2 regions of the Bacillus sp. 01N45 genome follow, and region 1 is predicted to be linked to the other one. Evidence: riboswitches for the same ligand, from Rfam matches in the RefSeq annotation. Region 1 holds a riboswitch; the other holds the start of a gene.
The links. Region 1 has a riboswitch for cyclic di-AMP ahead of AC1DMU_RS18725 (hypothetical protein). Riboswitches for the same ligand answer to the same signal wherever they lie in the genome.

Region 1 (8,001 bases):
TTCCACTCTTCAATACTTTTCTCTACTCGTTTCTCTAAATCTGGATTAGACGGTGCATAGTTATTTGAACCAGATGCTTCTGCCTTATATTCAATACTAGAAACACGCCCATGAAAATAACGTGGATCTGTGAAATTTTGACCGATTAATTTAGAACCAATCACTTCATTTTTATCATTATATATTAGACTTCCATCCGCATTATCCTTCATTACCGCTTGTGCAATACCAGTTACAATAAGCGGGTATACAAGGCCGCACAACACTAAAAATGTAAAAGTAATACGGACAATCGATGATAGTATACTTTGTTTCTTCGCCATCTTTTTCCCCTCTCCCTTATATGAACAAGCCGACAATTATATCAATTACTTTAATTCCAATGAACGGTACAATAACCCCGCCAAGTCCATAAATAAGTAGGTTTCGGCTAAGTAGTGCATTCGAACTCATCGGTTTATATGCGATACCTTTCATCGCTAACGGAATGAGTAATGGAATAATAACTGCATTAAATATTAATGCTGATAAAATCGCTGACAGTGGTGATGTTAGTTTCATAATGTTTAATGCTTCCATTTGCGGAATCGCAAGTGTAAACATTGCTGGAATGATTGCAAAATATTTTGCGATATCATTCGCAATACTAAACGTCGTTAACGCACCACGCGTCATTAACAATTGCTTACCAATCCCTACAACCTCAATAATTTTTGTCGGGTTCGAATCTAAATCAATCATATTCGCTGCTTCTTTCGCAGCTGTCGTACCACTATTCATCGCTAATCCAACGTCAGCCTGCGCTAATGCCGGCGCATCATTTGTACCATCACCCGTCATCGCTACAAGTTTCCCTTTATCTTGCTCTGCTTTAATAACCGCAATTTTATCTTCTGGCTTACACTCAGCAACAAACTCATCTACCCCTGCTTCTTTTGCAATCGTTGCTGCTGTTAACGGGTTATCACCTGTACACATAACCGTTTTAATCCCCATTTGACGCAATTGCTCAAAACGCTCACGCATACCTGGCTTTACTGTATCCTTTAAATAAATTAAACCGTAAATACGATTATCCACTGCAACTACAAGTGGTGTCCCGCCCTCTTTGGAAATGGAATCTGCTTTTTGATTTACATCTTTCGGAATCGTTCCACCTTGTGACCTAACCCATTCAATTACGCTACCTACAGCACCTTTTCTCACTTTCGTTCCGTCCTGTAAATCGACACCACTCATTCTCGTTTCTGCTTTAAACGGAACAAACTCACCTTGTTCTGCAATTTCTCGATTATATGATATAGATTTCATTTTTACATATTCTATAACCGATCGACCTTCTGGTGTTTCATCTAAAACTGAACTAATCGCAGCCCATTTTCCTACTTGCTCAATCGTTTCATTTCCTACAGGAAGCAATGTATGAGCCATTCGGTTCCCGAAAGTAATCGTACCTGTTTTATCTAAAATGATTGTATTAATATCACCCGCAGCTTCTACTGCTTTACCCGACATCGCTAACACATTGAACTTTGTCACGCGATCCATCCCGGCAATACCAATTGCTGATAATAAACCACCAATTGTCGTTGGAATTAAACAAACTAACAACGCTACAAGTACAGCTGTATCAATTTGAAACCCTAAATAGTTTGTAAAAATCGGCAACGTCACAACAACGATTAAGAAAATAAGCGTTAAACTCGTTAATACTGTATTTAAAGCAATCTCATTCGGCGTTTTTTGACGAGCAGCTCCTTCTACTAACGAAATCATTTTATCAATAAATGATTCACCAGGATTACTCGTAATGACAATTGTAATCTCATCACTGACGACCATCGTCCCGCCTGTTACGGAACAAAAATCGCCGCCCGCTTCTTTTATTACAGGAGCTGATTCCCCTGTAATCGCAGATTCATCAACAGACGCTAATCCTTTAATTACTTCCCCATCACTCGGAATCATTTCTCCTTGTTTTACAATAACAACATCATCTTTTCTTAGATCAGTTGCTGAAACTTGAACAATGTCTCCATTTTCTTTTACAACATTTGCAAACACATCTTTCTTCGACTGTTTTAAAGAATCGGCTTGAGCTTTCCCCCGTCCTTCCGCTAACGCTTCTGCAAAGTTAGCAAATAAAACTGTAAATAATAGAATGAGAGAAACTGTTATATTAAACCATCCTGGTACACTACTAGAACGACTTGGAAGAAACGATAAAATGAACGTAATGATAAATCCAATTTCTACAACAAACATAATCGAATTCTTTATCATGACTTTCGGATTCAATTTCGCAAAGGATTGTTTCATCGCATGTTTCACGATATCACGATCCATCGTTTTCGCTTGTCTAACTTCATCTTCTACAGCATGTATTTGTGACTCATTTACTCTCTTTTCTTTTACTACTACCGGTCTCATCATTTACCCTCCATTACTTCAATGTAAGAAATTCTGCAATTGGGCCGAGTACTAACATCGGGAAGAATGTTAATGCACCGACAATTACAATTGTTCCGATGAAAATGCCGCCAAATAAACTATTATCCGTACGGAACGTTCCGACTGTTTCTGGTACTACCGTCTTTTCTTTCAATGAAGCTGCAACAGCTAGCATCGTAATTAAACTGAAATAGCGCCCTAAAAACATAACTAAGCCAGTTGTAATATTCCAAAACGGTGTATTATCCGCTAACCCTTCAAATCCAGATCCGTTATTCGCAGCTGACGATGTGTATTCATATACCACTTGCGTTAAACCATGGAAACCAGAATGAGAAATGGCATCCGTTCCTAAACTTGTTGAAAGAGCTAATGCTGAAAACCCTAAAATAAGCAGTGGATGAAATAGTATCGTTACCGCAATTAATTTCATTTCCTTACCTTCAATTTTCTTACCTAAAAACTCTGGTGTCCGTCCAACCATCAATCCAGATATAAAGACTGCGATAATCGCATACATAATAATGTTCACAAAACCTGCCCCAACGCCGCCGTACACTGTGTTTAACATCATATTTACGAGTGGTACTAACCCGCCAATTGGTGTTAACGTATCATGCATCGTATTAACGGCTCCTGTTTCAGCAGCTGTCGTCACTGTTGCGTATAGGGAAGAAAATACTGTTCCAAATCGTACTTCTTTTCCTTCTGTACTCCCTTGTACATGTTCGATGCCCATTCCATTTAACGCTGGATTCCCATGTAATTCAGATGTAGTAATCGTTATAAATCCTAGTAAAAACACCATGAATAGTGATACGAAAAGGATACGACCTTGTTTTTTATTTCCTACCATTCGTCCGTACGTAAATGGAAGTGCTGTTGGCAATAACATCATAAGCATCATTTGTAAAATATTACTCATTTGCCCTGGATTTTCGAAAGGATGTGTAGAGTTTGCTCCGAAAAATCCACCGCCGTTATTTCCGAGTTCCTTAATGGACACGAATGATGCAACAGGCCCACGTAATATACTTTGCTTTGCCCCATCAATTGTTTGTGCTGTAACTGCCCCGTCTAACGTTTGTGGTACACCAAGTGCGACAAAGATTAGCGCTGCAACAAACGCAATAGGAAGAAATACTCTCGTTAAAGCTCTCGTAAAATCAACGAAAAAGTTACCGAGTTCCTTCCCAGCAAGCCCTCTTATAAACGCCATTACAAGTGCTAAAGTCGTTGCTGGTGCTGCAAACATTAAAAATGTAATTCCGATTAATTGTGATAAATAAGATAAACCATTTTCACCGCTATAATGCTGTAAGTTTGTATCAGCCATAAAACTAATTGCTGTATTAAAAGCAAGCGTAGGCTCCATCCCTTCAATATGCGCTGGATTTAATGGCAATACTCCTTGTAGTCTGAAAATGAAATATACGACAACAATCATAAATCCATTTAATAAAACTAATGACAATGCGTACTGTTTCCACGTTTGATTGTATTCTTTTACACCCGTAATTTTAAAAATAAGTTTTTCAAAAGGCCCGAATACTTTATCTAACTTTTTACTACCTTGAAAGGCTTTCTCTAAATAAATCCCCATTGGCTTTGCCACAAGAATAAACAACAGCATTGTAATAACAACTGCGACCCAAATCATAATGAATGATTCCCCCTAATTAAAACTTTTCTGGATTTAATAATGCATACACTAAGTACACAGTAATTGCTGCAACAATAACCGATAAGGCAACCGTCATGATTGCTCCCCTTCTTTCACAACTTTATCTGACCAACTTGCAAGACTTACCATCGATGCGACTAACACAACAAAAATCCCGATCATTACAACATCTAACATAGCTACCCCTCTCCCTACTGTAAAAATTTACCATTAAATTATTAAAAAAAGAACACTAAGCTCTACTTAGTGTTCGAAATGAACAACACAAAGTAAACCTCCTCTCTAAACGCTTACGAGGTTAGCTGTCGGATTCGGGCCTAAAGAGTAGCCCTACTTTCAAAACTGAAAGATTCACCCCAAGTGACGATGCACAAAATTGGTTCCCCCGCTCCATTTCTGGAACTCAGCGATTTTAGGTTTTTTTGGAAATTTTATGAATGATTTATGAGAGTAAATATACTCCTCTATATTTAACTTGTAAAGAGTCAAATTACTTAAAATAAGAAAATATCCATCTATTTAAACGCTTACATTGAGTGTTATTAATATTATTTCATCTGTTTTCTCGTCTTTTCTTTCTTTTTCACAGAAATGATCTTTTAAATACGAAACAAAAAGAGCGAATGACATGAAGTGCATAGCTTGTTGCACTTAGCATTCGCTCTTTTTTTCACTATTTATTCTCCACGCAAAAACGCGCGCAAATTTCTCCCACGAATATAAACTTGTGACAATTCTGCATGTAGCTGCTCATATTCGATAACATCTGTTTTTAAATATAAAGCATCTTTCGATGGCAATATGATATAGGGCCTCGGAAAAATGGGATCAAGCACCACCAATTCTTGAACTCGTTCTACTGATACCGCCCAACGATTCGCTATATCTCCTAGTAACAACACCTTCATCTTTTTCCCCCGCCCTATTCAAAAAATAAAAAAGAAATATTATCACAATTCGTAAACACGACAAATGTAGCTCCAATTGTTTCATAGAGCCTCGTTGGATATCGTTTATTCTTTGTAACAACAGTAATAGGTGCTTGAAAAGAAAAGCGAATGTGTTCTGTGAAGAAACTAATGATTGGAAGCTCATCCCCTAGTAAAATCACCTTCTTAATACACTCACAAATACTAGTAAAATCTTGTGCCTTACTACAGCTATAAGTCCAATCAAACCCACAATTCCTAACTTCAGCAGCTATCTCTTCATTTGCTGTAAAAATAATTAACTCATGTTGAAATGCTACTAAATCTCTTAAACTATTTACCTTGCTTTCTTCCCCAACACAAATAAGTGTTAATTCCATATACCTCATCCTCCTTAGCATAAAAGAACTCAAACATAGATTGATATTCCCCTATACTAATCAGATCGATGAAGTGATGTATCCATCATGGCACCGTCCTCTCTCAAGACGCTTACGAAGTTAGCTGTCGGATTCGGACTTTGAGAGTAGCCCTACTTTCAAAATTGAAAGATTCACCCCTAGTGACACTGCACAAATTGGTTCCTCCGCTCCATATAATTGGACTCAGCGTATTACAAAAAATATATTCTGGCTGATATATTACTCCTGTAGTTGGAAAAAGTAAACAGAAAAAAAGCCAGTTACAAAACTGACTTTCCACTTACTTATACACGCGTTTTATTCACTTTATATGCAAAATGATTCGTCGGTCCATGACCACTTCCAATATGCAGCGGCTCTTCAATTGCTATACTAATAAATTGTTTTGCTTCTTGAACTGCCTCTTCAATTGAGTATCCTTTAGCAAGCCCTGCTGTAACCGCTGAAGCAAATGTACACCCGCTTCCATGCGTTTGCTTTGAAGGAATTCTTTCACTTTTAAATTCGATAAACTGCTCACCATTAAAGAGTAAATCAACTACTTCATTACCTTGATACTCTGCATGTCCGCCCTTCATAAGCACATATTTTGCACCCAATTCATGCAGTACTTTCGCAGCTTCCTTACTATCTTCAATATTATGAATCTCCATTCCAGTTAACACTTCTGCTTCAGGTACGTTCGGTGTTACAACCGTTGCTACTGGTAATAAATATTCTTTTAATGCTTGTACTGCTTCTTGTTGTAATAATGATGCACCGCCCTTAGCAATCATAACAGGATCTAGTACAATATTATTCCAGCCAAATTTATTAATATGTTCTGCTACAATTTGAATAATTTCACTGCTAAATAACATTCCTAGTTTCACAGCATCTGGTGTTAAATCCGTACCAATTGAATTCAACTGTTCCGTAATACCTTCTAACGAAACTGGATATACCCCTTGAACGCCAAGCGTGTTTTGAGCAGTAATTGCCGTAATAGCCGTCATCCCATACACACCAAGCTCTTGGAATGTTTTTAAATCTGCTTGAATGCCGGCACCGCCGCCACTATCAGATCCTGCAATTGTTAAAGCTTTATTTACTTTCATCCCACTCATCCTTTTCTATCCAAAATAGCGATGATAAATTGTTTTTGCTTCGCTTATATCTTTCGTTCCATGTACAAGTACACGACCATCTTTAAAAGCAACTAATCTCTTTTCTTCCACAGAAAATGATAATAAATATGGATTTACATTTAAATCATGCACACGATCATTCAGCAGCTCTTTGTATCGTTCAAAATCCATTTCCTCTTTATGAGGTGGTCTAATTTGAACTGTATTTCTCCCGCATAAAACTGCTGTTTTCGATGTGTTTTCTTTATTTAAATACGGGTATATCGCATTCTCTCCGCACGAAGGACAATTATGCTTACGAAGCTTTTGCACATTCATACATGAATATTCATTCTTCCACACATCAAACGACACAAGTCCATCTCGAAGTGATTCATAATCTTCCACTAACAATTTAAGAGCTTCCGTTACTTGATGAGAAACGACGAGAGATACAGCAGGTGATATAATGCCCGCTGTATCACATGTCGCCCCGCCCAGCGGAATCGATTGTAATAAACAAGATAAACATGGCGTTTTACTAGGAAGAATTGTGTAAGAAAGGCCGTAACTCCCTACACATGCTCCGTAAACCCATGGAATGGAATGTTTTTGCGCTATATCATTCACAATAAAACGCGTTTCGAAATTATCAGTTGCATCAATAATTACGTCAACCTTTGTAACGAGTTCTTCTAATTCCTCAGCTGTTACATCTTGAACGAGAGCCTCTACTCTTACTTCACGATTGATCTCTGCTAGACGTTTTTTTGCCGCTACAGCCTTTGGAAGATTATTTTCCACATCACTCTCTGCGTACAATTGTTGCCTTTGTAAATTACTCCAATCGACATAATCTCGGTCAACAATCGTTACTGTGCCAACACCTGCTCTTACAAACATCTCTGCATTTGCACTACCTAATGCACCTGCACCGATAATGAGTACATGCTTTTCTCTTATCTTTCGTTGCCCCTCTTCTCCAATTGGAGAAAATAATTCTTGGCGAGAATATCGATTATTCAACTACGCTCATTCCTTCTAAAGGACTGCTTGCTGTTGCACAACGTTTACGTGCAATACGACCTGCTTCAAATCCTAATCGTCCTGCTTCAATACTTAATTTCATTGCTTGTGCCATTTTTATTGGATCTTTTGCTCCCGATACAGCAGTATTTAATAACACACCATCCGCTCCTAATTCCATCGCAAATGCCGCATCAGCCGGGCTACCAATACCAGCGTCAACGATAACTGGCACTGTCGCTTGTTCAATAATGAAACTTAAATTTAACGGATTTACAATACCAAGTCCTGAACCGATTGGTGATGCTCCTGGCATAATTGCATGCACACCTAGTTCTTGTAATTTACGTGCTAATACAACATCATCAGATGTATACGGAAGA
Region 2 (8,001 bases), on a different contig from region 1:
AGCTATTTATATAACGTAAAGAAGTATTTTCATTCCCTTTATTTTCAAGCTTTCCTGTCCTTATTTCAAAATATAATCCACTTCACTTTTTCAATTGAAATATCCATATATCACAACAAAAACCTCTACTTATTCATAGATACAAAAATTATATTGATATATCTTCCAGACCCGTATGCAATTATGCATAGTGTATACACAAAAAGGATAGCTTCACTTTCGTAAAGCTATCCTTAAAAAATCTTCTTACTTTTTCAAATGATATGGAACTGTCGTAATAACAACATTTCGTTTATAGAGTAAATACGCACGAATGAGTAAACTAGACTGATTATGAAGAATGTTATGCCAACCTTTTTTCGGAATGAACTGTGGTATAACTACAGTAACTCGGTAATTTGACTCACTCGCTTTATATTGTACTGTATCAATAAACTTTGTTAGTGGCTGAATAATACTTCTATAATGAGAATGTAAGGTAACAAGCCTTACTTCAGGTTGCCACTTCTTCCATTTCTCTTCAAATTTCTTTTCCTCTTCTCTGTCAAAAGCAACATATACAGCAATAACTTGATCTGCTGAAAGAGCCTTCGCATAGTTCAATGAATTTTCTACTACATGCGTCATACCAGCTACAGGAACAACAATTACATTTCCCTCAATTGGAACAAGTGGCTCACAAGTTTTTAAACTTAATTGATCACCCACTGCATCGTAATGCTTCTTAATTCTATGGAACAAGAAGATGATGGCAGGTAAGAAAATAAGGATTGACCAAACTTGTGCGAACTTAGTTAAAAAGAACATACTCATTACAATAAAACTAATGACTGCACCAATTAAATTGACCGTTAATCTCAAAGCCCATCCTTCAGGTTTTTCACGAAGCCATTTTAATACCATCCCCGTTTGAGAGAGTGTAAACGGAATAAATACGCCTACTGCATATAACGGAATTAAATGTTCTGTTTGCCCTTGGAAAGCTACAATTAAAATAATCGAAGCAATTCCAAGTATAATAATACCGTTTGAGTAACCTAGGCGGTCTCCTCTAATCGTAAACATTCTCGGTATGAATTTGTCTTTTGCAAGGTTAACTGCTAATAGCGGGAATGCAGAATACCCTGTGTTAGCAGCAAGAATTAATATTAAAGCAGTTGTACCCTGTATAAAATAGTACATGAAATTACGTCCAAAAGTTTGTTCAGCAATTTGTGAAACAACTGTTACTTCCTTACTTGGATTAATTCCGTAATAATAAGCTAAGAAAACAATTCCTGAAAATAAAACTGCAAGTAATGCACCCATTGCGAGCAATGTTTTCGCTGCATTGTTAGGTGCAGGATCCTTAAAGTTTGGAATTGCGTTAGATATTGCCTCAACACCCGTTAAAGCAGAGCTTCCTGAAGCAAATGCTCGTAACAGTAAAAACAAACTAATTCCTGCAACTGGTGTTCCAATCGGTGAATGTAATGTCGGTGAAACTTGACCAGTTATAATATTATAAATACCTACACCAATTAATATAAATAGTGCTAAAACGAATAAATAAACAGGATATGCTAAAACGGAAGCTGATTCCGTTACCCCTCTTAAATTTAAAATAGTAATCAATATAACAAATATAATCGCAATGATTACATTATGTGCATGTAAACTAGGGAAAGCTGATGTAAGCGCATCTGTACCTGCTGATACACTTACTGCAACAGTTAAAATATAATCGACTAATAAAGATCCTCCAGCTATTAGCCCTGGATTCATCCCTAAATTTTCTTTTGATACTACGTATGCGCCCCCGCCGTGCGGATAAGCAAAAATAATTTGTCGATAAGATAAAATAAGGGCTGTCAATAATACTAATACCCCAACAGCGATAGGAATAGAATACCAATAAGCTACTGCTCCTAGGCCTGCTAGTGCGATTAATATTTGCTCTGGTCCGTATGCGACCGATGACAATGCGTCAGAAGATAAAATAGCTAACGCCTTCGTTTTATTAAGCTTTTGCTCTCCTAACTCAGTTGATTTTAACGGCCTTCCAATTAAAAACCTTTTGATTGATGAAACCACTGCTGTCCACTCTCCAATAATTTTGTACGAACTTTTCTGCTAGTTACAGCGGGTAAACGATTTCTTCAGAAAACAAAAAATGTCTACAAGCCATAACGAAATAGACTTGTAGACATTATTTTTTTTGTCGCACAAGCTCCACCTTCCTTCTCAATATAACGCTTACGAGGTTAGCTGTCGGATTCGGGCCTATGAGTAGCCCTACCTTTTTCAAGGATTCACCCCATTGGATTAAGTACTAATCCATAAGAACGGGTCCCCCGCACCATGCGGTTTCAGCGATTTAGAAAATTGAAACTGTGGATTATAATACTCCTTTATTTTCAAAATGTAAACAAAAATTTTTAAAAAGAAAAAATTTAAATGATTGCGCATAATCCGCTGGTAAATATACATAATGAATACTAAAAAATCGATAAAGGAGACTCATATGTCTAAAGAAAAGAAGCCTATTTTTTCCGATTCCTATTTAGATGCATTAGCAAATGAAATTAATCAATTATACGGTAAACGTGAACAGGAAATAAATTTGACAGATAGAACGAAAAGAAATAAATAATTTGTCATAAAAAAGAAAGCAATACACTTATATATTGCTTTCTTTTTTATTTTTTCATACATCCAATTGTATTGCTGATCTGTTAAAGGTCATTTCTTCATACACTTTCAAATTTTGATATACTGCCCCTAATAATGGTGCTTCTATAGAAAATTGTTCCGCTACATCTAGTAAGTATCCTTGTATGTGCTCGCCTTCAACGAACGAACCTTTTTCCATATCACGCTGCATCGATGACTTCATATCATACGAAATTTTATCAATTTTTTTCATATGTTCTTGGGCAATTCCATCCTTAACTGGAGCTTTCATAGATCTCATGATTTGCACACATTCTTCAAATAAGTTTTGGATAAAATCGCGTCCACCTTCACTTTCGCGAATCGGTCCTATCGCTGCACGCATTAATGTCGTCACACCCGACATTACAGTAATAAATAAATATTTATGCCACATATCTTGCATAATATTTTCACTTAAAACAAAACTAGATTTCGTACCTGCAAATGCTTTAGAAATATGCTTTATTCTCTCTGAATCTTGAGACTTCATTTCTCCAAATACAAGTCTGTTGGCAACACTCGTTTGTACAATCTCTCCTTGATCGTTTAACGTCGTCTCGATAAAGCATAAACCGCCAATTACTTTTTCCACGCCGAATTCCTTTTGTAATAGTGATAAATGAGCAATACCATTTAACAATGGAATGATGACAGTATTTTCACCTACAAACGGCTTCAAATCTTGAATCGCCTCGTTTAAGTGATACGCTTTTGTTGAAAATAAAATAACGTCAAACGGAGAAGTTCGATCTTCTTTCGTTATTAATTTCGGTTGGAAGGAAAAATCCCCGTTAACACTACGAATAACAAGTCCCCTTTCCTCTAATTGCTGTTTTCTTTTACTGCGGACAAGAAACGTAACATCTTCTCCTTTTTCGACTAATCGACCTCCAAAAAAGCCTCCGACGCCACCAGCTCCTAATACTAAAATACGCATACAACATCCCCCTTTTCAAAATACAATTTTATAACATTTAATATACATAACATTATACATGTCCCCTACTAAATAAGCTGAATTTTCATTCTTAATCGAGTATAAAACAGTGGTTATTTTCAAATAAATTTGGGTATGTTGTTTTTATAGCATATATGGAAAGGAAACAATGTAAATGGAGGCAATACAAACAATCGAGGAAAAAGATGTGACAACAGCTATATTTCAATTTATATTCCCGTTTTCTTTTAAAACTGGATATGAACAAAATATGTTCCCTTTCTTACAGAAAAATGATTTCCGTCCTTTTCGACTCGATCATCTTGAAAATGAAAATACATACTACGGAAAGTTTCAAGTTTCACATCAAAATATGGAAGCATACTATCTTTCATTTACAAATAAAATTCTATTTCCTCACTCAGAGCATCAAAAAGGATTACAACGCTATTCTAAAGACCTTAACTTAACTGGACATTTAACAACAAATTTGATTTCTGTTCCATTCAAGATTCATTCTATTGATGTAACACTTTGCCCTTATGAGCTTGGCTTCTTAACAATTCGGACAGAAGTAGAAACCGCTCCAAACATGACATTATCAGAAGCAATCGAATTCGCCGCCCGCTTCCGTGTACTTGAGACTAAAAATGATACAAACGAGACTATTTGTATTGAATGTAACGGAAAACAATACTCACAAGTGGAAAAACTTATATTCGGTGATTTATTTCATGGTGTAACAGACTTCTTTGAGAAAAAGAGATTGCGGAGCTCTTACTTTCAAACCTTTCCTTTCTTTGAAGACCAAAGAATGTATGTACAAACTTTATTATCCGTGAATAAAGAGTCAGACCTTCATATAATCGATGTATACCGAACTTCCAGTCTTTCCGGATTAACAGACGATGGCAATCCGTATATTAGCGCAAATAACATCCCTTATATTCAAGATTATTTAACAAAACATTCTTATCAAAGATGGGCTCCTAATCGCTACTTTGTTATGGAAGAACATATTTTTACATGTATAACAAATGAAGGTGAGCAAGCAATCGCTAAACTTGCTAGTCAAATGTACGGGGAGTTTTATTACGCTTTGTTATTAAATCTATTTCATAAAGTTGTTTTATTAAAAATGGCAAACGCTTATGCTGAACTTAACATTGAACAAGATACAAATGAAATAGAGAAATTAATTTATTCAATCAATTCATTTACAGCAAATTACTTCTCTTTAGAGTTAGTATCCCAATCACAGAGTGAAGATATTTTCTTCCGCTTAAGAAATCTATTTAACATTGAAGTACTATACTCGAATGCAAAACAAAATCTTGATAGTTTGTTTAAATATCAAGAAAATGTCGCTTCTAAAAAAGATAGCCTTTTACTATTAATTTTAACGCTCTACTCTGTAGTAGGCCAAATGTTAGGGTTTACTATGATTGATCTTTTAAGAAACACCGATTCAAACAAAATCTCGTCTCCACTTGAATTTTTCGCGCTTTTAATAGCAATTAGCGGCATAGTCATTTCACTTATTTTAGGTGCGCAAAGTTTATACCAATGGAGTCTACAACATAAACGAAGAAAATCATGGGTAAAACAAACTGTACTTTCTGCTGTTAAAGAGAAAGATGATAGGAAGTAAAGAAAGTTATTTTCAAATTACAAATATGTGGTACGCTTCAGTAAATGAAATTTTTATCAGCGATTTTTCGAATATATCGGCGCAACTCAAATTATATCAGCGATTTTTAAGATATATCGACTTACCGACAAAAACTGATAAAAAACACATAGTAAAAAAAGTACTCCAAAATAAAATTTGGAGTACTTTTTTATTACAATAATTTAGCTTACTTCCCTGCTTCGATTTTCTCTAATGCAGCAGCTACTTGCTCTTCAGTTAATTCGTGTTGAACGATATAACGATTACGTGGGTGTACACGACATTCATGAGAACATGCACGTAAATGTTTCGCTTCGTTTTCTTCAGAACATAAAATTTTCTTATTACATTCTGGATTTGCACAGTTTACATAGCGCTCACAAGGTTCACCTGTAAAGTGGTCTTTACCAACGATAACATGCTCTTTTTGGTTTACTGGTACAGAGATACGCTCATCGAACACGTAACATTGTCCATCCCAAAGCTCACCTTGTACTTCTGGGTCTTTTCCGTACGTTACAATACCGCCGTGAAGCTGACCTACATCTTCGTAACCTTCACGAACTAACCAACCAGAAAACTTCTCACAACGAATTCCGCCTGTACAGTATGTTAAAATCTTTTTACCTTCAAGTGTTTCTTTGTTTTCTCTAATCCAATCTGGCAACTCACGGAATGATTCAATATCCGGTTTAATCGCACCTTTAAAGTGACCTAGATCAAACTCATAATCATTTCGTGCATCAATGATAACTGTATCTTCTTGTTTCATTGCCTCATAGAATTCTGTTGGCTCTAAATATTTACCAGTTATTTCTTTCGGATTAATGTCGTCTTCTAGACGAAGTGTAACTAACTCTGGACGAGGGCGTACGTGCATTTTCTTAAATGCATGTTCATCTGCCTCATCAATTTTAAAAACGATTCCAGCAAAACGTGGATCATTGTTCATTGCTTCCATGTATTTCTCTGTTTGCTCAACAGTTCCAGAACAAGTTCCGTTAATTCCTTCTGTCGCTACAAGAATTCTTCCTTTTAACTCAAGTGATTTACAAAATTCTAAATGCTGTTCAGCAAATTCTTCTGGATTTTCAATTGTTGTGTACATGTAATATAGTAATACTCTATATGGTTTTGTAGTTGCCAATTTATTTCTACCACCTATCTAAATTTTAAAATCATGTATAAGTTAACGTTCATATCAAAACATATATAATAAGAAAATACATACTAAATTGTACTTAGCCTATTTTCTTCTATTTACAATTTTTTCTATAAGTTAACGAAAATAAAAACAAGATTACATCACAAAACACTATGGTTATGTTGTAATCCCAATATATTATATATCATACAATTTCATTTCCATCAATTAATATGCTGTAATATAGGCTCTATGTTCACATAAATTTCAAAATTAGCCCTTTAATTCATTATGTTTCCCCATGTAATCACACCATAAACTCCCATTTTTTTATAACACAACACCATCCATTGCAGCAAGGCATATAATTTGCACTAAGGAAACATTTGTGTTCAAATAAAAATATCATCTGATACATTTAAATGTATTGAAATAAACAATAAGAATACTTACAATAATTTCATCAAGTTAACATTTCAAAGGGGAAAACTACTATGAATAAAGATATATCAAAAGATGAACAAGTCCCTTCTCAAAGTACAACTGTTCAATCAGCACACTTAGCTTTAAGTGGAGAAACGAAAGGGTGGAAAAGACTGTTACCGTTTTTAGGACCCGCTTTTATCGCATCCGTAGCTTATATTGACCCTGGTAACTTTGCTACAAATATCGCAGCTGGTTCACAATATGGATATTTACTATTATGGGTTATATTCGCGTCTAACTTAATGGCAGTATTAATTCAAACTTTATCAGCTAAATTAGGAATTGCTACGGGAAATAATTTACCTGAAATTGCTCGCGAACACTTTCCAAAACCTGTGTCTATTGGCTTATGGATTCAAGGTGAACTCGTTATTATGGCTACAGATTTAGCGGAATTTATCGGGGCAGCACTCGGATTGTATTTATTATTTGGAATTCCGATGTTACCAGCTGCTTTAATTACAGCAGTCGGATCATTTATTATTCTTGAGTTTCAACGCAGAGGATTTCGCCCACTAGAAGCTATTATTACAGGGATGATTTTTATCGTAGTAATAGCATTTGGGATTCAAGTTTTTTATGCAAAACCAGAATTAAGTCCCCTTCTTTCAGGACTATTTATTCCAAAATTCCAAGGTGTAGACAGTATATTACTTGCAGCAGGGATATTAGGTGCGACAGTTATGCCACATGCAATCTATTTACATTCTGCATTGACACAACGCCGCGTGGTCGGAACAACTGATGAACAAAAGAAAAAAATTTTCCGTTTCGAGTTTATTGATATCATTATCGCAATGGTTATCGCTGGAGCAATTAATGCAAGTATGTTAATTGTTGCGGCTGCACTATTCTTTAAAAACGGCTTACATGTCGAAGATCTCGATGTTGCTTTTAACCAGTTCAGTACTTTAGTCGGCCCTGTATCAGCTGCTTTATTTGGAATTGGGCTCTTATCAGCAGGACTATCTAGCTCGTCTGTCGGTACAATGTCAGGTGATATTATTATGCAAGGTTTCATTCGAATGCATATTCCGTTATATTTACGACGTTTCATTACAATGATTC

Region 2: it holds a riboswitch for cyclic di-AMP, as region 1 does, so the genes downstream of both, AC1DMU_RS14415 (APC family permease) here and AC1DMU_RS18725 (hypothetical protein) in region 1, are expected to answer to the same signal.

The regions. Positions count from the first base shown of each region.
Region 1 is NZ_JBFTQW010000007.1:292,213-300,213, forward strand. Features, by position in the region: gene kdpC (K(+)-transporting ATPase subunit C) at 1-323, opposite strand, end outside; gene kdpB (potassium-transporting ATPase subunit KdpB) at 340-2,430, opposite strand; gene kdpA (potassium-transporting ATPase subunit KdpA) at 2,444-4,111, opposite strand; gene kdpF (K(+)-transporting ATPase subunit F) at 4,131-4,211, opposite strand; gene AC1DMU_RS18715 (SipW-dependent-type signal peptide-containing protein) at 4,208-4,312, opposite strand; cyclic di-AMP (ydaO/yuaA leader) riboswitch at 4,409-4,554, opposite strand; gene AC1DMU_RS18720 (hypothetical protein) at 4,813-5,043, opposite strand; gene AC1DMU_RS18725 (hypothetical protein) at 5,058-5,444, opposite strand; cyclic di-AMP (ydaO/yuaA leader) riboswitch at 5,538-5,685, opposite strand; gene thiD (bifunctional hydroxymethylpyrimidine kinase/phosphomethylpyrimidine kinase) at 5,771-6,592, opposite strand; gene thiF (thiazole biosynthesis adenylyltransferase ThiF) at 6,599-7,618, opposite strand; gene thiG (thiazole synthase) at 7,611-8,001, opposite strand, start outside.
Region 2 is NZ_JBFTQW010000005.1:294,950-302,950, forward strand. Features, by position in the region: gene AC1DMU_RS14415 (APC family permease) at 247-2,073, opposite strand; cyclic di-AMP (ydaO/yuaA leader) riboswitch at 2,218-2,364, opposite strand; gene AC1DMU_RS14420 (hypothetical protein) at 2,504-2,632, shown strand; gene panE (2-dehydropantoate 2-reductase) at 2,687-3,631, opposite strand; gene AC1DMU_RS14430 (hypothetical protein) at 3,807-5,282, shown strand; gene trhO (oxygen-dependent tRNA uridine(34) hydroxylase TrhO) at 5,491-6,450, opposite strand; gene AC1DMU_RS14440 (Nramp family divalent metal transporter) at 6,942-8,001, shown strand, end outside.